Parashewanella spongiae: one gene and its partner. The protein of the gene in region 1 binds, or shares a complex with, the protein of each later gene. Links are inferred from orthologs where the notes say so. Each region holds a gene or a part of one and is shown on either strand. Other genes may lie near its edges.

Region 1 (8,279 bases):
CATCAAAGCTGATATGCTCTTTACCATCTCGTTCCCGTAATGTGTTGGAAAAGTTAATAAAGCAAGACATCATACTTTCGGCTTTAACACCTCTAATTATTCTTCCAATTGAATGTCTTGTCGGGATACCGTTACTAAATGGACGGTATTGTCTTAACCAATCTAATTGAGCTTCCCCAAAAATGTTGATGGCTTTCCACCCTGTCGCACCGCAAAGCACTGCGGCAATAGTAAGAAAAATAATATCCGCTAAATCATACTCTTTATTGGCTTCTACACGATGGTCTTCAATTTGCTCAATCTCTTTCATTACGTCCATAATCAGGCTCAAATCAGTATTCATTTGTCGATCTGATCATCGTTATAGAGGAAAGTTCAAAATTTCTTTAATTATTTTTTTCAAGACCTAAAGCGCGATCCCGCCCTGAAGCAAACCTACACACAAGAGCAACTGGACTGGATAACACAGCAATTAAGTGATGAAGGTCTGAAGCTAAATCAAAGTAAAACCCACTGTGTGGATATGGGAAAGCTGATGAATGAGTTTGATTTCCTCGGTTTTAACTTTCAACGGATCACAGGCCTCATCAAAGGCACCAGTTACATCAAGATACAGGCGTCTAAGAAGAGCCAAACAAAGCTGAAAAATAAAATCAGAGACATAGTGAAACACCGAACCTCAAATACACTTGGCGTACTGATAAATAAGGTTAATCAAGTTCTGAGGGGATGGAAACACTATTTTGGTGGGATAGGTTATCCCAGAGGTGTATTTTTCAGAATAAATGGATTTGTAGTAAACCGGTTCTATCGCTGGCATCGTCGCTTAAGTCAACGTCGAAGCAAGTATCTATCACGAGGTGCTTACGAAAAATTACGCCAAGCTGGTCTTGAGTATTTACCCACGACAAGATGATAAGCAAAGTGAAGGGGCTGAGAGAAGTGTAACAACAGAGCCGTGTGAGGGAAAACCTCATGCACGGAATCGAAGAGGGGCTGCTGGATAAGCGATAGCGAAGCCAGTAGCCTACTCTACTTGAACGCCAGCTTTGTATGGCAGTCGTAGGGAATATAAGTACCTGTCGATAAGTTCTTTGATAATTATTGTGTTCAGGTTTAGTGCTATACAAGACGCAATGTAGGGCGCATAGCCGTAGCTATTTAACCGAAGTTGCAACACAGTAGAGTGGTGAAACTAGGCACTAGAAAATCTTAAGAAACTTATGGTCAGGTACTTAGTATTTCGAACATGCGCCTTGTACTGAAAACCTTTATCTCTTGCTGAGTGAGAGATTAATTACTGTATTTGACATTACTATCAATTGCTTATGAATACTTGGGTGTGAGGGTAATATTGTGACTAAGTTGATCCGCCGTTTACTATTCTGAAACATCGACACTAAGCCATTTCTCATAGTTTCCACTGAAAACACTTTCATCGTACACCGTATCGTCTTCTTCGGTGGTTACAGGATGGTATAAGTTATCGAGTACATCTAATGATGGAGGGGAAACATCAGAGGACAGTGCTTGTTTAATAGCGCTTTCTGTAATGTTGTCCGCTTGTACATCAAGTTTTTTTGCTAATTCAATGCAGGTATAAGCAGCATAACGGCTGCAATTCGTGGTATCAAACAAACCTTGAAATCGTGTGCTCACCGATTTAATAACGCCATAAAAATTAAATCTGTCGGAATCAATAATAAGCATTGTTTCTGGCGTCACTATGCCTAAGACAGTATGAGCATTGGTTAAACAACCTCTTTCATTTACCCCAAGCGGAAATAATATGGTTTTATTAGGGTGCTTTTTTCTTAGCGCTTGAACTAGTGTAGGCATTCCTCGCTTAACTTCTGCTAAGGATTGTGTACAGCTTTTATCGACCAATACGGCTGAGTTTGTTTGAAACTGATGTTTACTAAGTTGTGAAGCAATCATGTCATCGGCTTCACTTAATTGAGTCACATGATGACGAGTATGATCTGTGCTAGCAGTGATTTTGTTTTGCCACCAATTAATAAAAGAGCCAACATGAGGTTGTTCGGGACTAAAATGTGAAGAAAGTGATAGAGCGTCAAAACTGGTGTGTAGTGAAACACTATCGATTTCAGTAGATAACTCTTTGTTCGAACTTGAAGTTTGTTGCTCACTTATCGCGTATGATTTACTGGTTTTTACGCCTTCGATAGACAGCGCAGGCTCTGAAATTATTTTATAATCGTCAAATGAAAATTGGTAATTTTGGTTATTTTTTTCATGCCAATTTTTGGCAAAATGAAAGGCCGCGAGCTGAACTCTGAAGGGTCTTTTTTTTTCACTGTAAATTTCAGTAAGTCGATGCTTACCATTTTCGTTTGTTACTTGATATTCAAAATTGCCTAGTACCTTATTGGTACCTTCTTCTCGTTCATAACACCTAACGTAAGCTTTTGATAATTTACCTGCTTCTACGGTATTAATTTTCCCGTCAACATTGGTAATTTCATCAGGGTAAAAAACACTGTATTTGATTTGCTCGACAGACATGCTCAGGACCTACAATAATTTAATGCATATAATTTAATGAGTTAGGCGCACAATATAAGTAAGTATGGTTTATTAATCGAGCCGATTAGATTAAATTTTATTAAAGAGAGCAGGCGGTGGCATAAAAAAACCAGTCAAATGACTGGTTTTTTGTGTGAATTGAGCACGCGTTATTAGGATTTAGCGCGTTTCATGGCCGTAAAGAATTCATCATTGGTTTTGGTTAAAGCCAGCTTGTCGATTAAGAACTCCATTGCGCCTACTTCATCCATTGGATTAAGGATCTTACGCAAAATCCACATCTTCTGAAGTTCGTCGGGTGTGGTTAACTTTTCTTCACGACGAGTACCTGAGCGATTAAAGTCAATCGCTGGGAAGACACGTCTTTCAGCTGCTTTGCGAGAAAGATGCAACTCTTGGTTACCGGTACCTTTAAATTCTTCGTAGATGACTTCATCCATTTTAGAACCAGTATCCACTAAGGCGGTCGCGATAATTGTTAAGCTGCCACCGAATTCGATGTTACGAGCGGCACCAAAGAAACGCTTTGGACGATGTAGAGCGTTAGCATCAACACCACCGGTAAGTACTTTACCCGATGAAGGGATCACAGTGTTGTAAGCGCGCGCTAAACGAGTGATAGAATCTAACAAAATGACAACGTCTTTTTTGTGTTCAACTAAACGCTTGGCTTTTTCAATGACCATTTCAGCCACTTGAACGTGACGGCTAGCAGGCTCATCAAAGGTTGAAGCAATCACTTCACCTTTAACCAAACGTTGCATTTCGGTCACTTCTTCAGGACGTTCGTCAATGAGCAATACCATCAACAATACATCGGGATTATTATGAGTGATCGACTGAGCTATATTCTGTAGTAGTAAGGTCTTACCCGCTTTTGGCGGTGCAACGATCAAACCACGCTGGCCTTTACCTATTGGCGAACACAAATCTAAAATTCGTGCGGTAATGTCTTCCGTTGAACCATTACCACGCTCCATGCGGATACGTTCATCAGCGTGAAGCGGTGTTAGGTTTTCAAATAAGATTTTGCTACGAGAATTTTCTGGTTTGTCGAAATTAACTTCGTTGACTTTCAATAATGCAAAGTAACGCTCACCTTCTTTCGGAGGGCGTATCTTACCAAAAATGGTATCACCAGTACGCATGTTAAAGCGGCGTATTTGGCTTGGCGATACATAGATGTCATCTGGACCTGCGAGATAGGAGCCGCCAGCACTTCGTAGGAAGCCGAAACCATCCTGGAGAATTTCTAATACACCACCGCCGAAGATGTCTTCGCCGCTTTTTGCGTGTGCTTTTAGAATGGCGAAAATGATGTCCTGCTTACGTGCACGGGCCATATTTTCTAGTTTCATACTTTCAGCTAGTTCGACTAGCTTGGATATGGGGGTCTCTTTAAGTTCTGATAAATTCATGTTGGGGGTCTTGTTTTGCGTGACAAAATCTACTGATGTTATGACAGTAATGTTTTGTTATCCAGGATTATGGTTCAGTGAGTGAGAATTGAATATTTCGATGTTATTTGTATAACAAACTAGCACTAAGTAAGGAGTTCGTCCAGAAATTTAGAAAAACTTGACACAATTAATCGATATTTGTGCCAAGTTTCATGTTTTTTGTGTTGATTTCGAGGCTGAACTTACAGTTGAGCGTCGACAAATTCTTTTAATTGAGTTTTAGACAATGCGCCAACTTTAGTTGCTGCAAGTTCACCATTCTTGAAAATAAGCAATGTAGGAATGCCACGTACGCCATATTTAGCAGGAGATTGGTTATTTTGATCAACATTTAACTTGGTTACCGTTAGTTTACCGGCGTATTCTTCAGCGATATCGTCAAGAATTGGAGCAATCATTTTACAAGGACCACACCACTCTGCCCAGAAGTCTACTAATACAAGACCTTCAGCTTTTAATACGTCGTTTTCAAAGCTGTCGTCGCTTAGGTAAATAATTTTATCACTCATGAAGTTCTCCAGTTCGGTTGCCATTGCTGGTTTGTTAACGGCTTAACCTGTATATTGGGATACGTACTTGTACTTTCAAGTCCGAATACTGCTAAATGTCAGCTTTTTATGCCTTGTAATGCAATGCTGCCATTTTAACGTAAATAATAAATACGTAGCAGCTAAAAGCATCGAAAGTGAGAACTAAGAATCAAGTGCTCAGCTCCGGATTTTTTAACAGACCTTTTTTTTATTGTTGTTATTACAAACGGTCAAGTATTTTTATCAATTCTTTCAGAATTGATATTGTTGCAACCCTAACTGGTATGCCTACGCTATGAGCGATACACATTTATCAAGTCAAAAATTTGCTGATCTAGCTTTGGATCTTAAAGTAAAATCAGCCTTAAGTGAAAATGGATTCGAGTTTTGTACTCCAATTCAAGCTTTATCTTTACCTGTACTTCTTCAGACGAAAGACATTGCTGGTCAAGCACAGACCGGCACGGGTAAAACCATGGCCTTTTTGGTCGCTACTTTTAATCACTTGTTGACGACTCCAGCTCCAGAATCGCGTCAATTAAATCAGCCCCGTGCGATCATCATGGCGCCGACTCGTGAACTTGCGATTCAAATCGCCAAAGACGCCAAGCTGCTTTCAGACCACACAAAACTTAAAGTTGGGATTGTGTTCGGTGGTGAAAGCTACGATGTGCAGATGAAAGTGCTTGAAAAAGGCGTGGATATTCTTATTGGTACCACTGGGCGAATTATCGATTACGTTCGCCAAGGTGTGATCAGCTTAAGCGCGATCCAAGCGGTTGTGCTAGATGAAGCTGATCGTATGTTCGACTTAGGCTTTATAAAAGACATCCGTTTCTTATTTCGCAGAATGCCAGACTCAAAACAACGTTTAAATATGTTGTTTTCAGCGACATTGTCAATGAAAGTGCAAGAATTGGCTTACGATCATATGAATGATCCCGTTAAAGTCGAAATTGCTCCTGAAGAAAAAACCTCAAAAAACATCAAAGAAGAGTTATTTTATCCATCCGCAGAAGATAAAATTCCATTGCTCATGAGTTTGATTGAGGAAGATTGGCCAGAAAAAGCCATCGTGTTTGCGAACACTAAACACATCTGTGAAAAACTTTGGTCATGGCTTGAAGGCGATAAACACCGAGTGGGGCTACTTACCGGTGATGTGCCGCAAAAGAAGCGTTTACGCATTTTAGAGCAATTTACCAGTGGCAAAATTGATATTTTAGTGGCAACGGATGTGGCGGCGCGCGGGTTACACATTGCGGATGTATCGCACGTGTATAACTTTGATTTGCCCGATGACTGTGAAGATTATGTTCACCGTATCGGACGTACAGGTCGTGCCGGTCAAAAGGGGATTTCAGTGAGCTTTGCTTGTGAAGAATATGCTCTGAACCTGCCTGCGATTGAAGACTACATTCAGCATTCTATCCCAGTGACAGGCTATGCCCGTGATGCGTTATTGGATGATTTAGCTAAACCTGCTGCCATCCACCGTAAGCACGTACCGAGAACAACTCGAGAACGCAACTCAGGCTCTCGTCCTGGCGGCGCTCCACGAGGAAAAAGCCGCCCGCAGCGTCATGATCGGACTCGCAGACATTCATAAATGACTTCTCGATTTGCTGCTGCCATAACGCTTGGCTCTAATAGCTTTAATATGCTGGTTGCCCAGTTTGAATGTGGCCAGCCTAATGTTGTGGCAAAATACAAACGCAAAGTACGACTCGCCAACGGCATTAAAGCCGATGGTGAGTTAACACCAGAAGCTATGATTCGGGGGCTGGATTGTTTGGCCATGTTTGCTCAAAAGCTCAAACAGCATCAAATCCCGTCTGAACGAACTAAGATCATTGCGACAGCGACCTTAAGAAATGTTAGCAACGCTGACGATTTCAATGGGCAGGCGTTGGCTATCTTGGGACAACGTATTGAAATAATTTCTGGCGATCAAGAAGCCGAGCTTATTTATCAAGGGATGTTTCATACCACAGAAGGCGAATTTCGCCGTTTGGTTATCGACATTGGTGGTGGCAGTACCGAGTTCATTATCGGTGACGGTGACAAACTTTTGTATAAAACGAGCCTTCCGATAGGTTGTGTCAGTTATCAGCAGCCGTATTTTTCTCAATTCCCCTACCAAAAAGCGGATTTTGATAACGTGGTCACTCAAGTTCAACGTGTCTTATCACCTCATTTAGAGATGCTTAAATCCTATGGATGTTCTCGTGCCGTAGGCGCATCTGGAAGTGTTCAAACTTTGGTGGAATTGTTGAGATACCGTGGCTTTGACGAGGTCATAACATTAGCGTTCCTCAAGCAAATTAGAACTGAAATACTGCAACAAACATGTTCAACCTTAAGTAATATTGAAGGCTTAACACCTGAGCGAGCACCAACATTAGCGACGGGCGTCGCGATTATGTTGGCGCTGTTTGAGTTACTCGAAATCACTTCGATTAACCTGTCGGGCGGGGCGTTACGTGAAGGCGTACTTCATCAATTAGCCCAAACTTTACAAGGTTCAGTTAAGTAACTTCACTAAGTCTTCTTCTAGTGTTAACTCAGGTCGTTCGATGATACGACCAATTTCACTATCTTGTTGCTTAACGATATAAGTTGGTAAACGGCTAAATTCGTATTGAGCGGCCAGTCCTTGTACATCGACTTTTTGTTTATCTACGCCAAAATATTTCACTTGAATGTTTGCATTGCCAATGGCATTTATGATGGCGTTGAAGCGTGGAATATCACGATGGCAATCTGGACACCATGTGCCAATAATGACAACGATTTCTGTGGGCGTTTGAATTTGCTTAAGCGGCTCAATCACTGATAAGTTGACTTGATAGTTGCCGTCAAAGTCTGGAAATTTGGCTAATTCAGCGAGTAACTCAGTAAGGTTTAAAGCACCTGTTAACATGGTATTAAGGATCCAATCGAAAAGTTATGCTGCATTTTGAAGTAGGCTCGATATATACTCAAGCTTAGATTGAAAAGTGAACGACTTATCTGTGATTGGTATAATGTATCGCCAAGGAGTGCTGAGTGAAAATTGATGTGCCAGAGAACGCCACTAAGTGGCTTATCGACCAAGGGTGGAATGCAGAGCTTGCCTCTGTGTTGACTGCAGTTGCCATATTAACATTATCCGTTGTCTTTGTTTGGTTAATATATTTGCTTGCGAAACGGGTGCTTGTCAAAATGATCCATGCGCTGATCAAGCGCACGCGAGCCACTTGGGACGATGTGCTTATTCAATACAAAGTATTTGATAAATTGATCGTGATACTTCCTGTGTTGGTGTTGTCAGAGTTGATGTCTTATGTACTTTCAGAATACCCTTTGTTTGCTGCTGTGGCGCAACGTGGCCTGTATCTGATCAGTGTTATCCTTATTATTCGTTCGATTTATGCGGCTATGGATGCCGGTAATGCAATTGCTGATAGCCATCATTTAACCCGTCGTTTGCCAGTTAAAAGTTTTGTACAGCTCATTAAATTGTTTTTGTTCTTTGTCGGCATGATTTTAGCTGTAGCAGTGATTACTAAAGAGTCACCATTCTTCTTTCTCAGTGGCTTAGGTGTTGCGACGGGTTTAGTGATGTTGGTGTTCAGAGACACCATTTTGGGCTTTGTTGCTGGCATCCAACTTGCCGCAAACCGAATGGTAAGCTCTGGTGATTGGATCCAAATGGATAAATACGGCGCTGACGGAGCAGTAGTCGAAGTATCACTTACAA
Region 2 (5,422 bases), 2.7 Mb from region 1 along the record:
ATTGGCGAACGTTTTGTGGGTAGGAAAGCTCAGAATGAAATTGTTGAAATACTAAAGAGTAAGCCAGTTGTTGAGCCGAAAGGCGATTATATTTTGACTCGGATTTTGCAATTAAAAGGTCAGGAGCAAGGCGTCAATAAAGGAAGTAACGGTCATCGAGATTACAACGGAAATGAAGTTTTTAATAATGTTGATAGTTTTGAGCGCTATGTCTATTTCCATGGTACTAATGAAGAATATAAAATTGGCTCAAAAGCGTCACATGGTTGTATAAGAATGAAAAATGAAGATATTGTGGATTTGTTTTCATTCATTCAAGAAGGGAGTCCTGTTTACATCGAGTTAAGTGCTTGTGAATAAGTGTGATTTTGCTTTAGATTTAGGGCTAATCTTATGAGTTAACCCTAATAGATCAAAATTGGTTAAGTAGATAATACTTCAAATAAATTCTTTTGATCTTGTGTCATTGATTCGGTTGGTGTCAATACCGCACTTTCTAAAGCATGGTTGCAACGGTTACTACAGCGCGCTGAAGTACCTTTAATGTAGGTTTCTAAAACTAATTTTGCTCTTTCTAGGCTTGCACCGTAACGGCTAATTACTTGCTCAACAGTAACATGCTCTTTCGGATCATCTTGCCAGCAATCATAATCGGTTGCTATGCCTATTGTGCAGTAACAAATTTGTGCTTCACGCGCCAAAAAAACTTCTGGAACATTTGTCATACCAACTAAATCGGCATTAACTGCATTTTTAAGAAATAAACTTTCAGCTTTTGTACCAAGTCTTGGCCCATCTACACAAGCGTATGTTTTATTACGATGAATACTTATATCGCACTTTTCTGCCGCATTAGATAAAGCGTCAGCTAATGCTTTGCATGTTGGCTCTGCCGTTGATACATGGGCAACTAACCCATTTCCAAAGAATGTTTTTTCACGTGTGTTTTTAATAAAATCAAAATATTGATCAGCAATAGCCAGATCACCAGGCTTAATGTCTTGTTGTAAACTACCAACGGCAGAAAGACCTATAACTTGTTTAACGCCTAAGCTTTTTAATGACCAAATATTAGCTTGATAATTTACCTCAGATGGCAACAACGAATGATTGCTACCATGGCGAGGTAAGAATAGAATTTCTTTGCCGTGATATACACCGCGAACAATTTCAGCAGACGGTTTGCCATAAGGCGTATCAACATCATGTTTTTCAATAGTGATTAGACCATCGATATTATAAATACCTGTTCCACCAATAACGGCTAACATAGTTTTTTCCTTTCTTTTCAGCTCACTTGAGCTGGTAATTTTGTTATCCAATCTTTTATTTCGTCTCGTACACGACGATAGTGCGAAAGCGCTTCCTCTTGTGACTTTGCTAATTGAGCAAGCTTTGGTGGGTCATCAAACTGACGTGTAATGACATTAGTTTGATCAGGGAAAGTAGGGCAGTTGCTTGCAGCGTGTTCACAAACTGCGACCACATAATCGAACTTTTCGTCATTAAATTCAGATAAAGTATTCGACTGATGATGACTAATATCTATGCCTATTTCATCCATAACCTTAACGGCAGATGGATTAAGCCCATGGGACTCAATACCAGCAGAATAACTCACAAATTTATCACTGAGCAAAGAGTTTGCAAGCCCATGAGCCATTTGACTACGGCATGAATTTCCTGTGCATAAAAATAAGATAGATTTCATAGTATTTCCTCACATTTCACTACAGCTGGCACCGAATGCAAAACAGCTATAACAGCGATGGTGTTTTAAGTTAACTTGTTTTGTCATGCTTTCAACAAGCGTTATAGCTTGAAAATAATCTTCATCATCATCAACTAAAGTGCACGCATAAACTTGCATTTGACCATTTTTTTTAATAATCATTTTTGAAGTAGCACACATATAATTTTTCCGCTGAACTTCGGTTTGATACGATGTCATACAAGTTGTCGTTATATGCGGCACACTAGGTAGTGAACCTGGGGGAAGAAAATCAGGAAAAGCAACAATGTGTGTGTCAAAAGGTAAGCCATTAAGTTCAAATAGATCTTGATATTGCTTATCAACTAATGTTGTATTTTCACCTTTACTCATATGTCGAGCGAGTGACACATTAAAACCATTATTGTGCAATAACCTCATTCCAATAAATGCTTTAGCGAAATTGCCTGTTCCACGGCCATTATCATGCTCAGCTTCGATAGGCGAATCGATGCTGATCCTAAATGAAATTGCATGCTGATTTTTGGCCTGTAAAGTTTTAAGTGACTCTATCCGTTTGAATAAAGGGTCAGTGCCATTCGTCAAAACAATACAAGGTTTAAATTTTGATGCGTAATCTAAGATATCAACTATATCTTTAGCGAGAAAGGGCTCTCCACCTGTAAAAGAGAATTGCTCGACGCCAAGTGTAAGAGCTTCATCAATGTAAGGTTTTATTTCATCAAATTTTGGAGTTTGTAGTCGTTTATCAGATGGGCTAGAACCTTCTAAACAAAAGTCACATTCAAGATTACATTTAGTTCCAGTATGAAACCAAAGTTCATTTAAAGCATGAGGTTTAATATATCCTCTCGCATCACCAGTGGGTGTAATCGACCAATGTTGATTATCTGAAATAAGGCTCATTAACAGCAACTCTTTTTAACTACCGGTGATGGTGTGCAACAACTTGAATCATTCAATGAATCTTTATGAGATGAAAAATCAAGTGCTTTTATTTGAGCTTTAAATAAACCTAAATGTTTTTCAAAACTTCCATTGAACTCAAAGTGTTCGGAAAATCTTGATTGTTGAAGCGTGTGAAAAGTATTGCCGCTAACATTAACCAGCTTATTTTGATAAAAGGTCGTTGATTGATCGAAATTAAAAGATTCTTTGCTGTGAGGAATCGAACCAAGGTATTTGACTGATTGGCCATAGTCTTGAGCATCTGTCTCAAGATGTACCGCTTTAAACAATCGGTAAGTTGCTGAGGTAAACTTAATATCTTCCAACCGATTGGCTAATTGTTCATTATCGACAGTGATAACTCGGCTATTGACTAATCTTGGCTCTGTGAACCCAACTGATTTAGCAAGGTTTTCAAAATCGTTCCAATACAGAGCGCCACTTAAACACTCGCCATAGAGCAATGGATCTTGACGTAAGTGGTTTGGTACACGTTTATCAGCATAAACATCGGAGAAATATATTTCACCACCGGGTTTTAAAATTCGAAATATTTCTTTGAGAACGGCGTTTTTATCAGGGCTTAAGTTAATTACGCAATTTGAAACAACCACATCGAAACTATTGTCTGCAATATCGAGTTCGTTAAGTTTTTCGATATATCCTTTTAAAAAGGTGGTGTTTGCGCAATCAAAGCCAAATTTCATTCGGTGGTAATCGATATGTTTATTTGCAATATCAAGCTGCTCGTCGGTCATATCAACACCTGTTACGGAACCGCGTTCACCAACCATTTGTGCGATGGCATAACAATCACGACCTGCACCACATCCCAAATCAAGTACATGACAGCCTTCAAGTAATTCAGGGGTAACTAGACCACAGCCGTAATAACGAATTAATACATCATCATGGATATTCGATAAAATTAATTTAAGCTCAGGAGTTAAATCATCATCAGTACAACAAGCATTGGTTTGTAAATCATCGGAGCCTGCTAATACTTTACCGTAATAATCTTTTACTGCGTCATGGGTATCAGTGTTCGATTTTGCTTGAGAAGGTGAACAACAGTTGGTTGAATTAGACATGAGAAACTTTCCCTGAGAAATGAAACAATTCATCGATAAGACTCACTAAGGCTTTGCGAGCTGTACGGTTATCAGTTTGTAAATCGATAAATACTTTTTTTAGATCAGAAACATAATCAATATCATAACCAGATAATGTGTAACGAACATTCAATTCTTTCACAGAACAGAGCTGAGCCAAAGAATCAGATAATATATTCGTGCTCCATGGTAGCGCAGATAAATCTGGCCAATATAAGTTGTTGGCCATGATTACAACTCCTCCATCATCAGCGTGACTGAGCGCAATATCATTAAATGTAAGCGCGGTAACCACTTCATCAAAATGAGTTTGATTAAGAATAGGAGCATCAGTTCCGATCATAATTAATTGCTGGTGGCCTTGAGAACGTAATTTATCATCAACATAATTTAAGCGTTCACCGAGGTTGAATATGGATTCTGAAGTCTCAAATGGCGTCTGAGAGATAACACGCGCGTTGCTAAATTTGGATTTAGCCCACTTAATATCGTTTTTACTAGAACAAGCAACTACCACATTACCTTGCCAATGTTCAGCATCCTCAATAACACAAGCTAAAAGTGATTCAGCGATACGGAGTGTAATTTCTGGTGATGTGTCTTCAGCAAGCCTTTGTTTTCCTTGATGGAGTTTAGGTCTTTTGCAAAAGATGACAAGAGTTGGGAGCACGGTAGTCATAGTTGTTATTTATTCGTTTCACATTGATTATTTTTATTAAGATAAAAGACCTGAGCAGAGTTAATTTAATTTCCATCTTTTTGAAATTTGATTTTTAACCTAAATAAACCGATTGGGAGCGTTCATATAAGCAGAATAATTAATGATTGCAAAGCATGAATCTGACATTGAGCACATTTATTAAAAACCCGAAATTAATGAATGGTTACTCACTTTTGCGTTGTAAAAATGTTCATATCGGTTAATTTCAAGTAAAATACAGATAAAAGTGATTTCTTATTCAACCTGGACCACATAACTATTCCGTGTGCGCAATGTCAGATGAATAGCAGCAAGTAGTGGTTACCGACATACAAAACTGTCGTTACTTCGTTTCTAGCCGGCGCTGGAGTGACGAGAACTCATCGGTATACTTTCTTCCGCAACCTTCCTAATGAAACAGTATTGTTGATAGCAAACCGTATAGGTTAGGGGGTTAATATCTTTGCTTAGTTACAGTTTTTTTATTACGTTGCAAAATGATTTTAAAAAACTGTTAGTGCTACAGCTTTCTATGGGTTGCTGGGTTATTGTAAAAGTGTAACTATCACGAATGCCTTTAATTGCAGGTTTTGAGCTTGAGTTAAGTAGTATGCTCACAGCTTCTGGTAAATTTGGTAATAATTGATCCGCAACGGGTTTCTTGTAGCGATACAAGTAAACTTCAGTATCATTGGCGGCAACACTTTTTATCACGAGTTTTTGTGCATTACAGTCAAATAAATGCAAATCTTCTACATGAGTTATTTTTTGGTGCAAATTATCCCAACGGACGCTTATAGTTCCGACTGGTAGGCTCATACTTCTAGTCTTGGTATAAATAATCTTATTGCTATTTTAACGAATAGCTTACCTAAAGTCTTGGTGCTATACGTTAAATAAAATTTATTAAAATCAGCAATCAAGGATGTT

The links.
Region 2: the proteins of trxA (region 1) and E2I05_RS11440 are in contact, whole or in part, in an NMR structure (PDB 2IPA), measured with the Bacillus subtilis proteins. The link is inferred for Parashewanella spongiae from one-to-one orthologs.

The regions. Positions count from the first base shown.
Region 1 is NZ_CP037952.1:222,912-231,190, forward strand. The notes cover bases 2,854-5,703. They hold trxA (thioredoxin TrxA), read right to left. Parts: upstream 4,517-5,703; coding sequence 4,190-4,516; downstream 2,854-4,189. Other genes in these bases: rho (transcription termination factor Rho), read right to left, coding at 2,854-3,965; rhlB (ATP-dependent RNA helicase RhlB), read left to right, coding at 4,833-5,703. In the rest of the region: E2I05_RS00905 (ISAs1 family transposase), read right to left, coding at 1-343; E2I05_RS00910 (group II intron maturase-specific domain-containing protein), read left to right, coding at 536-916; E2I05_RS00915 (hypothetical protein), read right to left, coding at 1,381-2,526; more of rho, read right to left, coding at 2,700-2,853; more of rhlB, read left to right, coding at 5,704-6,146; E2I05_RS00935 (Ppx/GppA phosphatase family protein), read left to right, coding at 6,147-7,073; E2I05_RS00940 (thioredoxin family protein), read right to left, coding at 7,062-7,460; E2I05_RS00945 (mechanosensitive ion channel family protein), read left to right, coding at 7,586-8,279. UniProt on the Bacillus subtilis protein: Participates in various redox reactions through the reversible oxidation of its active center dithiol to a disulfide and catalyzes dithiol-disulfide exchange reactions.
Region 2 is NZ_CP037952.1:2,926,385-2,931,806, reverse strand. What follows is about bases 1-2,708. They hold E2I05_RS11440 (arsenate reductase ArsC), read right to left. Parts: upstream 1,712-2,708; coding sequence 1,289-1,711; downstream 1-1,288. Other genes in these bases: E2I05_RS11430 (methyltransferase domain-containing protein), read right to left, coding at 2,638-2,708; E2I05_RS11435 (radical SAM protein), read right to left, coding at 1,721-2,638; mtnP (S-methyl-5'-thioadenosine phosphorylase), read right to left, coding at 423-1,271; E2I05_RS11450 (L,D-transpeptidase), read left to right, coding at 1-360. In the rest of the region: more of E2I05_RS11430, read right to left, coding at 2,709-3,771; E2I05_RS11425 (DUF2064 domain-containing protein), read right to left, coding at 3,764-4,471; E2I05_RS11420 (hypothetical protein), read right to left, coding at 4,964-5,311. UniProt on the Bacillus subtilis protein: Catalyzes the reduction of arsenate [As(V)] to arsenite [As(III)]. In vitro, can dephosphorylate para-nitrophenyl phosphate (pNPP).